DNA from 2 places in the Cellulosimicrobium funkei genome. Region 1 is predicted to be linked to the other one. Evidence: riboswitches for the same ligand, from Rfam matches in the RefSeq annotation. Region 1 holds a riboswitch; the other holds the start of a gene.
What was found. Region 1 has a riboswitch for cyclic di-AMP ahead of BXA05_RS09505 (C40 family peptidase). Riboswitches for the same ligand answer to the same signal wherever they lie in the genome.

Region 1 (7,723 bases):
GCGCCGGCAGCGCCTACGCCGTGCTGCCCGGCCTCGTGTCCGCCAGCGCGGGCAGCGCGCCCATCGCGTTCTCCGGGCTCATGACCGTGCTCGGCCTCGGCTGCGGGGTCGGCATCCAGGTGCTCGGCCGCCTCATCGACACCCGGCACAGCGCGCGGGCGTCCGTCGTGGCGATGTCCATCGTCGTCGTCGGCATGGGCTTCGGCGCCTACGCCTCGGCGCGGCTCGACCTCCCGACGGCGCTCGTCGCCGCCATGGTGCTCGGGGCCGGCTACGGGCTCGCGCTCGTCGCCGGGCTCAGCGAGGTCCAGCGCATCGCGACGCCCGACGACCTCGCCGGCCTGACGGCCGTCTACTACTCGCTCACGTACATCGGGTTCTGCGTGCCCGTGGCGCTCGCGGCGCTGTCCGTGCGGTGGACGTACGCGCAGATGTTCCTCGGCGGCCTGGTCATCGCCGCGGTCTGCCTGGTGATCGTGGCGAGCGCGTGGCGCGCGCACCTGCCGACGGGGGAGCGGGACGCCGCGGCGACCTCCGGCGAGACCGACCGCACAGCCCCGACCGGGGCAAACGGTGCGCTGGAGGCGTCACGGATGGGGTAGAGTATCCGAGGCTTCACGGGGTCCGATCCGGTCGGATCTGGCTCGGTGATCCAGCCACGGGCTGTGGCGCAGCTTGGTAGCGCACTTGACTGGGGGTCAAGGGGTCGCAGGTTCAAATCCTGTCAGCCCGACACACGAAGAGGGACCGGCACCTGCCGGTCCCTCTTCTCGTCGTGCCGTGACCGGACGCGATGGCCGCTTGCTAGGGTGGCGGCGACATGCACCTCATGGCCGCACTCCGTTCGCTGCTCGCCGGGCGCCGGCGAGGGCTTTCGGGTGCCCTGCTGATCGCTGCGCTGCTTCTCGGCATCGTGACGATGCACGCGATGAGCGGGTCGTCGACGGCCCACGTCGGGCCTGCGGCGGTCATCGCCGAGACGAGCCACCCTGCGGGCGCACCGGTGGCCGACGACGGCCCCGGGCACCACGAGCAGGGTGGCTGCCTCGACTGCGGCGGGCACGAGATGGCGTCGGCCATGTGCCTCATGGTGCTGGTCGTGCTGCTCGCCCTCGTGCGCCCCGGGCGCGGCCTCCTCGCACGCCTCACCCCCGTCTGGTCCCGCCTCGTCGAACCGGGGCGCGCTCAGCCCTTCGTCGGCCTCGCGCCGTCGCTGCACCTTCTCGGCATCTCTCGGACGTAGGAGCCGCACGCCGTCGACGCGCCCTGCGTCGACCGATACGCCCCGCACCGGGGCGCGTGTGGTTCCTGAGTACCGAGACGAGAGGTCTTTCCCATGAAGTTCAAGAGTGTGCTGGTGCCGGCGATCGCGCTGGTGACCGTCGCGAGCCTGGCGGCGTGCTCGACCGACGACGAGCCCGGGAGCGGGGCGGCGCCGTCGTCCGCCACGACCGGGGCCGAGGAGCAGGACGGCACGGCGGAGGGCGGCACGTTCAACGACCAGGACGTGATGTTCGCCCAGATGATGATCCCGCACCACGAGCAGGCGATCGAGATGTCCGACGTCATCCTGGCCAAGGAGGGCGTCGACCCTGAGGTCACGGACCTGGCGAACCAGATCAAGGACGCCCAGGGTCCGGAGATCGAGCAGCTGACCACGTGGCTCGAGGAGTGGGGCTCCCCGATGGAGGAGTTCGGCGCCATGGACCACGAGGCGATGGGCCACGGGTCCATGGACGGGATGATGAGCGAGGAGGACATGCAGGCCCTGGACGCCGCACAGGGCGCGGAGGCGGGGCAGCTGTTCCTCGAGCAGATGATCGTCCACCACGAGGGTGCCGTCGAGATGGCGCAGACCCAGGTCGACGAGGGCGAGAACGCGGACGCGGTCGCGATGGCGCAGGAGATCGTCGAGACCCAGCAGGCCGAGATCTCCACCATGGAAGACCTGCTCGCCTCGAGCTGATCCCGCCCCGCGGGGCGTGCGCGCTGTCGCACGCGTCTGACGTGCGCGCGCCCCGCGGGCCCAGGCCGAAGGACCCCACACCGTGCTCGACCCTGCCCTCACGAGGCGGGTGACCGGGTGGGCCGCAGCGGGATCCGTGCTGCTGCTGGCCGCCTGCACCCCGACTCCACCACCGACACCCGACGCGACGACGCTCGCGTCCCAGGACCTGCCCGACTTCGGGCACGTGCACGACGTCCAGGTCGTGCGCGACGACCACTCCCTCCTCATCGCCACCCACACCGGGGTCTGGACCCTCGGCGACCCGTTCCAGGACGACCCCGGGCCGGTCGAGCGGGTCGGCACGGGCCGCCAGGACACGATGGGCATGACCCTCGCCGTCGACGGCACCGTGTACGCCTCGGGCCACCCTGCGCCCGGGGAGCAGCCGGAGCTCGAGAAGCCCAACCTCGGGCTGATCCGCAGCACCGACGGCGCCGCGACGTGGGATCCCGTCTCCCTCACCGGGGAGGTCGACTTCCACGCCCTGAGCACCGCGAGCACCGGCGACGGCACCGTCCGCGTCGTCGGGCTGGACTCGGGGACCTCCACCGTGCTCGTCAGCGACGACTCGGGCGAGACGTGGTCGCGGGGCGCGACCGTGGAGGCCCGGGACCTGCACCTCCTGGATGCGGACCCGGACACGGTCGTCGCGACCACGCCCACCGGCCTGCAGCTCAGCCGCGACGCCGGCCGGAGCTTCGCCCCCGACCGGGCGGCGCCCGCCCTCGTGCTCGTCGACGACGAGCGGGGCGGAGCGCTGATCGGGATCGACGCCCGGGGCGTCGTCTGGACCGGCACGCCCGGCACCGAGAGCTGGGACAGCCACGGCACCGCGCCCGAGGGCGTGCAGGCCATGACCTACGTGCCCGACGACAGCCCCGGCAACCAGCCGTGGATCCTCGTCGCCACGGAGACCGGCCTGTTCACCAGCCGCGACCTCGGTGCGAGCTGGGACGCGGCGCTCGGCGCCGACCGCGGGTGAGACGTCGCCCGCAGCCTCATGCTCCTCGCGGAACGGTCCGCGAGGGATCCCGGAGGGTGCCGAGCCCCGTCAGCTCCGGGAGCACACCATCGACCACCACGACAGGGGCGGGGGAACCACTCAGGCGAGCACCGCGGTGCTCTCGGGGTGAAGCCGGGCCGCAACCACCGGTCCGGCCGGGTCACTCTCCGACCCGAACCCGACAGCTCACCCCGTAGGCACGAAGGAGACCACCATGAACGCAAGAAACGCGGGACGCCACCGTGCGTCCCACCGACCGATCACGCCGCTGACCTCGATAGCCCGCACGGCGCAGGAGGGGACGGCGAACGCCGCCCGCAAGGGCGTCCTCCTGGCCGCCGGGTCGGGGCTGCTGGTCTCGGGGTTCGCGGCGCCTGCCAGCGCCGCGCCGAGCACGGAGCCGCAGGCCGTGTCCGGGGTCGACCTCAGCGCGCTGACCGAGCAGGCCCGCCAGGCGCTCAGCGCCGCACCGGCGGTGACCGTCTCCGCCGACGCGTCGTTCGCGATCGAGCAGGCACCGGTGACCGTCACTCCCGCCCCGGAACCGGAGCCGGAACCCGAGCCGGAGCCGGAGCGTCAGGAGCGTCCGTCCCGGAGCGAGGAACGGACGAGCACCTCGGCGGAGCAAGGTGCCACGGAGGAGGCCTCGGCTCCCGTCGCGGTGCCGTCGTCGGCGGCGGGCTCGGCCGTGGTCAGCATCGCGGCGCGCTACCTCGGCGTGCCGTACCTGTGGGGCGGGACGACCCCGGACGGGTTCGACTGCTCCGGCTTCACGTCCTACGTCTACGCCCAGGTCGGCATCGACCTGCCCCGGACCTCGTCCCAGCAGCGGTACGCGGGGACGGTGATCTCCCGAGACCAGGCGCAACCCGGTGACCTGATCTGGAGCCCGGGGCACATCGGCATCTACGTCGGGGACAACCAGCAGATCGAGGCTCCGTCGCCGGGCAAGACCGTCCGGTACGGGGAGATCTGGCAGTCCAACCCCACCTTCATCCGGGTGGGCTGACCGCAGGAGGGCCCCACCCGGCGGGTGGGGCCCTCCCTCGGCCGATATACCCTTGTGGGGTATGGCTCGCGGGCGTCGGTCCCGTCGGCACGACAGGAAGAAGGACAGGCATGGCGTCCCGGGGACATCGCGGCGAGCACGGACCGACGGCGGTCCGCCACCAGGCCCGCCACCAGGTGCGGCACCAGGGCATCGACGCGTGACGGCGACGACCTCGACCGACGAGACGACCCCCACTGAAGAGCGGGGACGTCGTCCCCGCCCCGCGCGCACGGTGCCCGGCATCACGGCGTGCGGGCTGTGCGCGGGGGAGACGCTGGCCGCCACCGACACCCGTCCGGGCGGGCAGCTCGAGCGTCTGCGCCGGATCGCCGAGAGCGGGGACGCGCGCCTGACGGTCGTGGACTGCCTCGACGCGTGCGAGCGCGGGGACGTCGTCGTGGTGCGGCCGGTCCCCGCCGCACGCGCCGCCGGCCCCGCCTGGTTCGAGCAGCTGGCGGGCGACGAGCTCACCGCCGCCCTGCACTCGTGGATCCGCGCGGGCGGGCCGGGCCTGGCGCCCCTGCCCGACCAGCTGGCCCCGCGAGTGATCTCGGCCCAGGCCGAGGTACCACCGCCCCCGGACGTCGCCACCACAGGGTGAGGGTCCGTCACCTACGCTCGGGGCATGCCGACCGTCCTGCTCGTCCGTCATGGCCGCACCACCGCGAACGCGAGCGGCATCCTCGCCGGGCGGGCCGACGGCGTCGCGCTGGACGCCGTCGGGCGCGACCAGGCGGCCCGGGCGGCCGAGCGCGTCGCGGGCGTGCCGCTCGCGCGGGTCGTCACCAGCCCGCTGGAGCGGTGCCGGCAGACCGCGCGAGCCCTGCTCGACCACCAGGCGGACGACCCGGAGTCGTTGACCGAGCACGGGATCACCGAGTGCGACTACGGGCAGTGGCAGGGGCGTGCGCTGAAGGACCTCGCCCAGGAGCCGCTGTGGTCGGTCGTGCAGGCGCAGCCGTCGGCGGCCGTCTTCCCGGGCGGCGAGTCGATGGCCGCGATGCAGGCCCGGGGCGTCGAGGCGGTCCGGCGGCACGACGCTGAGGTCGCCGCCCGCCACGGTGCGGACGCGGTGTGGGCGGCGGTCTCGCACGGCGACGTCATCAAGTCCGTGCTCGCCGACGCGCTGGGGGTGCACCTGGACCTCTTCCAGCGCATCGTCGTCGGCCCGGCGTCGATCTCCGTCGTCCGGTACGGGCCGCACCGCCCGGAGGTCGTCGCCATGAACACCGACGCGGGCGACCTTTCCTGGCTGCGCAGCGCCGCGCCTGCCGGTGACGCGCCGGTGGGCGGGGGCGCCGGGCCGGGCCAGGCCGACGCCGCGCGGTAGCCGGGCCGACGTCCGACCCGTGGCCGTCCCGTGCGGACGGGCCGTGCGCTCGTAGAGTGAGGTCATGCCCACTCTCGTCCACGAGTACGACTGGCCGGACCGCGTCGTCGTGGGGACCGTCGGGTCGCCCGGCTCCCGCACGTTCTACCTGCAGGCGCGCGAAGGCACGCGGACGACGAGCGTCGCGCTCGAGAAGGAGCAGTCCGCCGTCCTGGCGGACACGATCCAGCGCCTGCTGGACGAGCTCATGGAGGAGCCCGACAACCGGTACAGCGTCCCCGCCGACGTCCCGGCCGAGCTCGTCGACGACGACCCGCTGGACCTCCCGGTCGAGGAGGAGTTCCGCACGGGCGCGATGCGGCTGACCTGGGACCCGCGCACGGCGCAGGTCATCGTCGAGGCGTTCCCGCTCGTGGACGACGACGACCTCGATCCCGAGGCGGACGAGCCGGAGCCCGCCGAGTCGCTCCTCGTCAAGATGCCCGTGGGGACGGCCCGCGCGTTCGCGCAGCGCACGCGCGCCGTCGTGAGCGCGGGCCGCCCCCCGTGCCCGCTGTGCGGCCGGCCGGTCGACCCCGACGGGCACGAGTGCCCGTCGCCCGACGAGGCGTGACGACCCCGCACGACGACGCCTTCACCGAGGCGCCGCTCGACGTCGTCGGGCGGATCCGCGTCGCGTCGAACGCGACGTTCCTCGCCCGGCTGGGCGACGTCTCGGTCGTGTACAAGCCGGTCGCGGGCGAGAAGCCGCTGTGGGACTTCCCGGACGGCACGCTCGCGGGTCGCGAGGTCGCCGCGTACCTCGTCTCGGAGGTGTTCGGCGGGGGAGTCGTGCCGCGCACGTGGCTGCGCGACGGGCCGCTCGGCCCGGGCATGGTGCAGCTCTGGCAGGACGTCGACGCGGCGCAGTCGCCGGTCGACGTCGTGCCCACCGACGAGGTGCCGCGTGACGGCGTGCGGACGGTGCTGGAGGGCGTCGACGAGGACGACCGCCCGGTGAGCGTCGTGCACGAGGACTCGCCGGCGCTGCGGCGCATGGCGGTGCTCGACGCCGTCGTGAACAACGCCGACCGCAAGGGCGGGCACGTGCTGCCGCTGGCGGACGGGCGGCGCCTCGGCGTCGACCACGGCGTCACCTTCCACGTCGAGCCCAAGCTGCGCACCGTCCTCTGGGGCTGGCTCGGCGAGCCCCTCGCCGACGACGAGCTCGCGGGCGTCGAGCGGGTGCGCGCGGGCGTCGACGGCGACCTCGCCCACCGCCTGCGCGGTCTCCTCGCGCCCGACGAGGTGGCCGCCCTCGCGGATCGCTGCGACCGGCTGCTGCGCACGGCGCGGTTCCCCGCCCCGGAGGGCGACATGCCCGCCGTCCCGTGGCCGCTGTTCTGACGCGTCGCCGCGGCTGACCCGTCGACGGCGCCGCGCCCGACGTCCGCCGGTCCCGACCCCGTGCGTAGACTCGCGCGATGAGCCTCCTTGCCGCCGAGCACGCTCTCCAGGCAGCCCAGCGCGCGGGCGACGTCGCCGCGCTCGACGCGCTGCTGCACCCGCGGTGCGTCGGCGCCGGTCCGGACGGGTCGGTCTTCTCCAAGGAGGACGACCTCGCGAGCCACCGCTCGGGCGCGCTGCGGATCACGCGGCTCGAGGAGGAGTCGCTCGTCGTCCAGGAGGACGGCCCGAGCGGGACGACCCGGCTCGTCGCCGCCGTGGACGCCGTCCAGGACGGGGCCGCGCTGTCCGCGCGTCTGGTCTACACGCGCCTGTGGGTGCGCGCCGACGGCGCATGGCAGGTCCTGGCCGCGACCCTCGCCCCGGCCCCCGAGCCCGCCTGACCGGGCCCGCCCGACCGGGCTCGCCTGACCGAGCCGCCCGCGCCGAGGCCGCCTGACCGCGGCGGCCGTGCCGGGCCGACGGCCCGGCCGGCTCAGCGACCGTGCGGGTCGGACGCGTTGAGGGTCCGCACGACGTCGTCGTAGTCGCCGCGCGCCTCGCCGTACCGGAGGAACTTCACGCGCTCCACGAGGATCTCGTGCGCGTCGGGCTGCGCGCGCAGCAGGTCGACGACCTCGGTGACGAACTCGTCCAGCGGCATGGCGATCGCGCTCTCGCGCTGACCCGGCATGAGATCCGTCGCCACCGACGGCGGGACGAGCTCGACGACGTCGACGCTCGTGTCGGCGAGCTGGAGCCGCAGCGCCTCGCTGAGCATGTGGATCGCGGCCTTCGACGCGTCGTACGTCGGCGTGGCCGCGAGCGGCGCGAACGCCAGCCCGGACGACACGGTGACGATCGTCGCGCGCAGCCGGGTCTGCAGGTGCTCGACGAACGCGCCGA
Region 2 (7,723 bases), on a different contig from region 1:
TCGCGCTCCGGGCCGGCCGGGTCGCGGGCGCGGTGCCTCTGCCCGCCGCCGGTCCGCGCGTCGTGCTGTGCCTCGACGGCGCGGTGACGCTCGCGGCCGACCGCGCGGACGCCGGGGCCGGGACGCGGCTCGTCCGGGGGGAGTCCGTGTTCGTCCCGCACGGCACGGGGGCCGTCGTCGTGGACGGCGAGGGTGACGTCGTCGTCGCCTACGTGCCCTGACCCGACCGCCGAGCAGACCGCCCTCGCGTCCTCGCCGCAGGGCCGACCGGCACCTGCCGAGGCGCTGCGCGCGCCCAGGTGTGGTGTCTCTCCGGCGCGCCTCGGGAGTGACCTCCACCTCTTTTCTTACCTAGGGTAATGAGTTAGGGTAACTATCATGCCTGCTGCGGACCTCACTGCTCCTACCCGGAACCAGTACCGGCCCGCGACGCTCGGCGGCGACCTGCGGGTCGCGCTCACCCGGATCTCCCGGCGGCTGCGTGCCCAGCGCGGCGAGGCGGACCTCCCCGAGGGGCGGTTCGGCGTCCTCACCGTCCTGCACAAGCACGGCGCCATGTCGCCCAGCGAGCTCGCGGAGCACGAGCGCGTCCGGCCGCCGTCGATGACCCGTGCCGTCAACGCCCTCGTCGAGATGGGTCTCGTCGAGAAGGGGGAGCACGCGAGCGACCGCCGGCAGGTCGTCGTGCGCCTCACGGACGCCGGCGTGCGCGAGGTCAAGGAGACGCGGCGCCGCCGGGACGCGTGGCTCACGCAGCAGCTGTCCTCCCTCACCCCTGACGAAAGAGAGACCTTGGCCCGCGCCAGTGAGCTGTTGACCCGGATCGCCGCCCGATGAGCACCACGTTCTCCTCCCTCCAGTACTACAACTACCGCGTCTGGTTCGGCGCCGCGCTCGTCGCGAACGTCGGCACCTGGATGCAGCGCGTCGCGCAGGACTGGCTCGTCCTCAGCGACCTCACCGACAACTCCGGCGTCGCCGTCGGCGTCGTCACCGCGCTGCAGTTCGCGCCCGTGCTCGCCCTGTCCGCGTGGGCGGGCCTGCTCGCCGACCGGCTCCCGCGCCGTCGGCTCCTCATGGCCACCCAGGGCGCGATGGGACTGCTCGCGCTCGGCCTCGGCGCGCTCGTGCTGTCCGGGCACGTCGAGCTGTGGCACGTCTACGTGTTCGCCGGCCTGCTCGGCGTCGTCTCGGCGTTCGACAACCCCGTGCGCCAGACGTTCGTCGCCGAGATGGTGCCCGCCGACAAGCTCTCCAACGCCGTCGGGCTCAACAGCGCGTCGTTCAACGCGGCGCGCCTCGTCGGGCCGGGCGTCGCGGGCCTGCTCATCGCTGCGGTCGGCTCCGGCTGGCTGTTCATCATCAACGGCGTCACCTTCGGGGCGACCATCCTCGCGCTGCTGTACATGCGCACGCGCGAGCTTCACGTGCTGCCCAGCGCCCCGCGAGAAAAGGGTCAGATCCGCGAGGGCATCCGGTACGTGCGCGGACGGACGGACATCATCGTCATCATGGTCGTCGTCGGCGTCGTCTCGACGTTCGGGCTCAACTTCCAGCTCACGTCCGCGATGATGGCGAAGGTCGAGTTCGGCATGGGGCCGGGGGAGTACGGGATCCTCGGGTCCATCCTCGCGATCGGGTCGCTCACCGGGGCTCTGCTCGCCGCGCGCCGGGAGCGCCCGCGCGTCCGGCTCGTCATCGGGTCCGCGTTCGGGTTCGCCGTCGCCACGGGGGTCATGGCGCTCATGCCCACGTACGCGAGCTTCGCGGTCGCGTGCATCCCCGTGGGGCTCGCGTCGCTCACCATGATGACCGCGGCCAACTCGACCATCCAGATGTCCGTGGACCCCGTCATGCGCGGGCGCGTCATGTCGCTCTACATGATCGTGTTCCTCGGTGCGACGCCCGTCGGCTCCCCGCTCGTCGGGTGGATCGCCGAGGCGTGGGGCCCGCGCTGGGCGATCGGCGTCGGGTCGATCACCGCCGCGCTCGTCGCGGTGGGCGCCGCCGTCTGGGCCGTGCGCAACTGGCACCTCGAGGTCCGGTACCGCGTCCTGCAGCGCCCGCACCTCGTGGTGCGCTACCTCGACGCCGGGACCCCGACCGACCGTTCCGCCCGCGCCGAGGCGCGGCGGCGGATCGAGGCCGAGGACGCGCAGGAGGCCGCCCGGGCGGCCTGACGCCGCCACTCCCGCCCGAGCCACCAGGCCGGTGCCACCCCGGTCTCCCGGGCGGCACCGGCCTCGTGCTGGGCGCGGCCGTCGGTCGCGCGCTCGTCAGCCGAGGTGGTCGACGACGTGGTCCACGCACGCGGTGAGGGCGCGGACGTCGTCGGGCTCGATCGCCGGGAACATGGCGACGCGCAGCTGGTTGCGGCCGAGCTTGCGGTACGGGAAGACGTCGAGCACGCCGTTCTCGCGCAGCGCGGCGACGACGGTCGTCGCGTCGATCGCGTCGTCCAGGTCGATCGTGCCGACGACCGTCGACCGCTCCGCCGGGTTCGCGACGAAGGGCGTCGCCCACTCGCGCGAGTCCGCCCACCCGTAGAGGTGCGCGGCCGACTCGGCGGACCGGGCGGCGGCCCACTCCAGGCCCCCGTTGCCCAGGAGCCACTCCACCTGCTCCGCGAGCATGACGAGAGTCGCGATCGCGGGCGTGTTGAGCGTCTGGTCCTGGCGCGAGTTCGCCGCCGCCGTGCGCAGCGACAGCGACTCCGGGACCCAGCGGGTGCCGCTGCTCTCGACCTCCTCCGCGCGCGCGAGCGCGTCGGGCGAGCACAGCGCGAGCCACAGGCCGCCGTCCGACCCGAAGACCTTCTGCGGCGCGAAGTAGTAGACGTCGGTCTCCGCGACGTCCACGGGGATCGCGCCCGCGCCGGACGTGGCGTCCACGAGCGTGAGCGCGCCGCGCTCGCGCGAGCCGGGGACGCGGCGCACGGGCGCCATCGCGCCGGTCGAGGTCTCGTTGTGCGGCCACGCGTGCACGTCGACGTCGTCGGCGGGCTCCGGGAGCGCGACGGTCCCGGCGGGGGCCGAGATCACCTGGGACGGCGCGAGGAACGGCGCTGCGGTCGTCGCGGCGGCGAACTTCGCGCCGAACTCGCCGAACGCCGCGTGCTGCGCCTTCGAGCGGACGAGGCACGCCGTCGCGACGTCCCAGAACGTCGTGGAGCCGCCGTTGCCCAGCACGACCTCGTAGCCGTCGGGCAGCGCGAACAGAGCGGCGAGGCCCTCGCGCGTGCGGCGCACGAGCGACCGGACGGGCGCCTGCCGGTGGGACGTCCCCAGCAGCGAGGTGCCGGCGTCGGACAGCGCCCGGACCTGCGCGGCGCGGACCTTGGACGGCCCGGACCCGAAGCGGCCGTCGGCCGGCAGGAGGTCCGAGGGGATCGTGATCGAGGTGTTCGCGAGATCGGGCACGGCGTCACCCTACGCGCGCGCGGCGCGCCCCGGGAGCCTCGTCCACAGGCCGTGCGTCACCGCACGGTCCGCGCCGGGGCCCGCGGGGAGGCGCGGGCCACCAGGCACCACGGGTGCCTCTGGACGACACCGCGGTCGGGTCACGGGCTCGCCATAGACTGACCCCCAGCGGCCCGCCGGTGCGGGCAGGCGCCCCGTGGAGCGACGACCGGGCGCCCCGAGCCGACGAGCGACTGGGAGCGTGACGTGACCGATCTGATCGATACCACCGAGATGTATCTGAAGACGATCTACGAGCTCGTGGAGGAGGGCATCGTCCCGCTGCGCGCGCGCATCGCGGAGCGCCTCGGCCACTCGGGGCCCACGGTGTCGCAGACGGTCGCGCGCATGGAGCGCGACGGGCTCGTCGTCGTCACGGGGGACCGCCACCTCGAGCTCACGCCCGCGGGCCACGAGAAGGCGACGCGCGTCATGCGCAAGCACCGGCTCGCCGAGCGGCTCCTCACGGACGTCATCAAGCTCGACTGGGAGTACGTGCACACCGAGGCGTGCCGCTGGGAGCACGTGATGAGCGAGCTCGTCGAGGAGCGGCTCCTCGGGCTGCTCGACCACCCGCACTTCGACCCGTACGGCAACCCCATCCCGGGCCTGCCGGAGCTCGGGGAGCAGCTCGAGGAGGTCGACTTCCTCGACGGCGTCGTGTCGCTCCCCGTCCACCTCGCCCAGCACGGCCTCGGCGGCGGCGAGGTGCGCGTCGTGCTCCAGCGGATCGCCGAGCCGGTCCAGGTCGACGTCGAGCTCCTCGCGCGGTTCGCCCAGGCCGGGGTGCTGCCGCGCCGCACGCTCGTCGTGCGACCGGCACCGGCCGGCGGGGTCACCGTGCAGGGAGAGGGTGCGCCGGTCGTCCTCGACCTGCCCGACGACGTCGCGCGCCACCTCTTCGTCGCCCGCGGATAGCCGCCCGTTCACCGGGGGAAACGCCGTGACCTGCGGCGATGCGCGGGGCCGCGTTCCGTCGTGATGGGAACGTGACTTTTGCCGAGGGGTCCTGTACGGTCGTCCTGCTCCGTCGGGATACCCATCTGGCGGAGACCTCGCGCGGAACGCCTAACCCTGTCACCGCGAGAGGCCCACGACGACCCGATGACAGGGACGGGGGACCCACTTCCGGGTGCTGGAGACAGCGCCCTTGGGGTGAAGCCCGACGGACTCCGGTCCGCCAGGCCGGGTGACTCTTCCACCCGAACCCGACAGCTGACCTCGCAGGCGTCCAGGAGAGGCAACAGTGACCGTGAGCACGACTCGCGCCCGCCACCGCGCGGCGCGGCGTCCCGTGACGCCACTCAGCACCATCGCCCAGGCCGCATCGGACCAGATGTCGAGCGTCGGTCGTCGTACCGCCGTCGTCGCCGCGTCCTCCGGCCTCATCGTCTCGATGATCGGCGCCGCCGCCCCCGCGACGGCCGCCCCGGTCGACAACGAGTCCGGCAAGCTCAACGCCGTCGACCTCAGCGCCCTCACCGCGCAGGCCCGCCAGGCCCTCGAGGCCGCCCCGGCCGTGACCGTCGCGGCCGACGCGGCGTTCACCATCGAGGAGGCCCCGGTCACCGTGACCCCGGCCCCCGAGCCGGAGCCGGAGCCGGAGCCCGAGCCCGTCCGCACCACGCAGACGAGCCGCACGCAGGAGCGCCAGTCCACGCAGTCGTCGTCGTCCGACGAGTCGCAGGCCTCGGCCCAGCAGGAGGCGTCCGTCGGCGCCCCCGCGTCGGCGCACGGCTCGTCGATCGTCTCGATCGCGGCCCGCTACGTGGGCGTCCCGTACGTCTACGGCGGCACCACGCCCGACGGCTTCGACTGCTCGGGCTTCACCAGCTATGTCTACGCGCAGGTCGGCATCAACCTGCCGCGCACGTCGGGCGCCCAGGGTTCGGTCGGCACCAAGGTGTCGCGCGACCAGGCGCAGCCGGGCGACCTCATCTGGACGCCGGGCCACATCGCCATCTACGCGGGCGACAACATGATGATCGACGCCCCGCGTCCCGGGAAGTCGGTCCAGTTCCGCCAGATCTGGCAGTCGAACCCCACCTTCATCCGCGTGGCCTGATCGCTCACCCGATCAGGACCCCCGCGGTCACTGGCTGGACGAACCCCGTCCGCTCGCACTCTGCGCGAGCGGGCGGGGTTCGTGGCATTCTTGACGTGTTCGTGACTCGTGGCAGACGGACGGCCGGGCCTGGTCTCGGCTAGGTTGGTCGTCCGATGGCACCGGGCCGTCGAGAGGAGAGTCGCTCATGACCCGCACGGAATCCGTCCTCGTCGGTGTCGACGGCTCGGCGCCGAGCCTCCACGCGCTGGACTGGGCCGCGGCGTACGCGCTGCGCGTGGGGTGGCCCCTCCACATCGTGTGCACCTACTCGTTGCCGTCGTTCACGGCGGCGTCGCTCGACGGCGGCTACGCGGCCCTCGACGACTCGGCCATCCAGGAGGGCGCGCGCGCCGTCCTGGAAGAGGCTCGCGCCCGCGCCGAGGGCGCCGGCGTCCGCACGACGGCGACCGTCACGACCGGCGACGCCGCGGGGGTCCTCGTCGAGATGTCGCGCGAGCACGCGCTCGTCGTCGTCGGCACGCGGGGGCGCGGCGGCTTCACCGAGCGGCTGCTCGGTACCGTCTCCTCCGCGCTGCCCGCGCACGCGCACTGCCCGACGGTCGTCGTGCCGTATCGCGCGGGCGGGAAGGACGACGAGGGCGGCGCGCAGGAGCTGCCGCCGGTGCGGGACCTGCGCCGGATCGTCGTCGGGGTGGACGGGTCGCCGTCCGCCGAGATCGCGCTGCGGCACGCGATCCGTCAGGCCCGGGCCTGGGACGCCGAGCTCGTCGCGGTCGCCGGCGTCCCCGTCGGCGCCGGTGCGGGACTCCTCGCGTGGCTCCCCGCGTCGATCGACCACGAGCAGGTCCTGGCCGACGTCACCGAGGGGCTGAACGTCATCATCGACCGCCACGAGGCGGAGCACCCCGGGCTCACGATCAAGCGCATCGTGCTCGACGGCACGGGTGCGGAGCTCCTCACGGAGTTCTCCACGGCGTCCGACCTCATCGTCGTGGGCTCGCGCGGGCGGGGCGGGTTCCGCGGCCTGCTGCTGGGCTCCACGAGCCAGGCCGTGCTGCACCACTCCGCGTGCCCCGTCATGGTCGTGACCAAGAAGTGCGAGGACGACGAGCCGGCGGCCCAGGAGGGCTGAGCCCCCGGCACGCCGAGGCACCACGGCCCGTGGTGCCCCGGCGCGCGGTCAGCTCCGGTTGCGGTATAGCCGCATGGTGATCGGGGCGAGGATCGCGGTGAGGACGACGGACGCCACGAGGACCCACACGATCCCCTCCGTCGCGGGCTCGCCCGCCATGAGCCCGCGCACCGCGGTGACGAGGTGCGTGACCGGGTTGACGTCGACGAAGCGCTGCAGCACGACGGGCATCGTCGACGGGTCGACGAAGATGTTCGACGCGAACGTGAGCGGCATGAGCACGAGCATCGACGTGCCCATGACGGCGTTGGGGGAGCGCAGCACGAGCCCGAGGGCCGTGAACACCCAGCTGAGCGCGAACGCGAACACCAGCAGCAGCACGATCCCCAGGACCACGCCGACGACGCCGCCCGGCGGGCGGAAGCCCAGCACGAGGCCGAGCGCGAGGGTCACGACCGAGGCGATCGTGTAGCGCACGGTGTCGCCGAGCAGCGCGCCGACGATCGGCGCGGGCCGCCACACGGGCAGCGACCGGAACCGGTCGAACACGCCCTTGCTGATGTCCGTGTTCATCGTGTAGCCCGTGTAGATCGTCGTGAAGAGCACCGCCTGCACGAGGATGCCGGGCAGCAAGAACTGCAGGTAGCTCTGCACGTCGCCGGCCAGCGCGCCGCCGAACAGGTACGTGAACATCAGCGTGAAGATGATCGGCGAGACCGTGACGTCGAACAGCTGCTCGGGCACGTGCTTGATCTTGAGCAGCGCGCGCCACGTGTACGTCAGGGTCGCCGAGACGGGCGACGGCCGGTCCGGTCGCCGGTCGAGCGCGACCGCCGCGCGCAGCGCGTTCGCCTCCGGGGCGCGCAGCTCCGCGGCGGTGGTCGTGGGGTCCGCGGCCATCAGGCCACCTCCTCGATCGTCTCGTCGTCGTCCATGGGCTGGCCGGTGAGCGCGAGGAAGACCTCGTCGAGGCTCGGCTGCCCCAGCGTGAACTCGGGCACCACGATCCCCTCGTCGCCGAGGGCGGGCAGGATCCGCGCGACGTCCGCCGCGCCGTCGTCGGGC

Region 2: another riboswitch for cyclic di-AMP. It lies ahead of BXA05_RS16680 (C40 family peptidase); the one in region 1 lies ahead of BXA05_RS09505 (C40 family peptidase).

Annotation. Positions count from the first base shown of each region.
Region 1 covers NZ_FTMI01000003.1:303,483-311,205, forward strand. Annotated here, with positions in the region: gene BXA05_RS09480 (MFS transporter) at 1-602, shown strand, start outside; tRNA gene BXA05_RS09485 (tRNA-Pro) at 660-733, shown strand; gene BXA05_RS09490 (hypothetical protein) at 830-1,243, shown strand; gene BXA05_RS09495 (DUF305 domain-containing protein) at 1,337-1,966, shown strand; gene BXA05_RS09500 (F510_1955 family glycosylhydrolase) at 2,049-2,990, shown strand; cyclic di-AMP (ydaO/yuaA leader) riboswitch at 3,086-3,207, shown strand; gene BXA05_RS09505 (C40 family peptidase) at 3,226-4,020, shown strand; gene BXA05_RS09510 (hypothetical protein) at 4,220-4,663, shown strand; gene BXA05_RS09515 (histidine phosphatase family protein) at 4,688-5,392, shown strand; gene BXA05_RS09520 (Rv2134c family protein) at 5,457-6,005, shown strand; gene BXA05_RS09525 (Rv2133c family protein) at 6,002-6,778, shown strand; gene BXA05_RS09530 (nuclear transport factor 2 family protein) at 6,856-7,221, shown strand; gene BXA05_RS09535 (SDR family oxidoreductase) at 7,314-7,723, opposite strand, start outside.
Region 2 covers NZ_FTMI01000007.1:97,998-105,720, forward strand. Annotated here, with positions in the region: gene manA (mannose-6-phosphate isomerase, class I) at 1-221, shown strand, start outside; gene BXA05_RS16660 (MarR family winged helix-turn-helix transcriptional regulator) at 379-837, shown strand; gene BXA05_RS16665 (MFS transporter) at 834-2,180, shown strand; gene serC (phosphoserine transaminase) at 2,277-3,419, opposite strand; gene BXA05_RS16675 (iron-dependent transcriptional repressor DtxR) at 3,666-4,376, shown strand; cyclic di-AMP (ydaO/yuaA leader) riboswitch at 4,543-4,703, shown strand; gene BXA05_RS16680 (C40 family peptidase) at 4,711-5,523, shown strand; gene BXA05_RS16685 (universal stress protein) at 5,711-6,658, shown strand; gene BXA05_RS16690 (ABC transporter permease) at 6,707-7,558, opposite strand; gene BXA05_RS16695 (daunorubicin resistance protein DrrA family ABC transporter ATP-binding protein) at 7,558-7,723, opposite strand, start outside.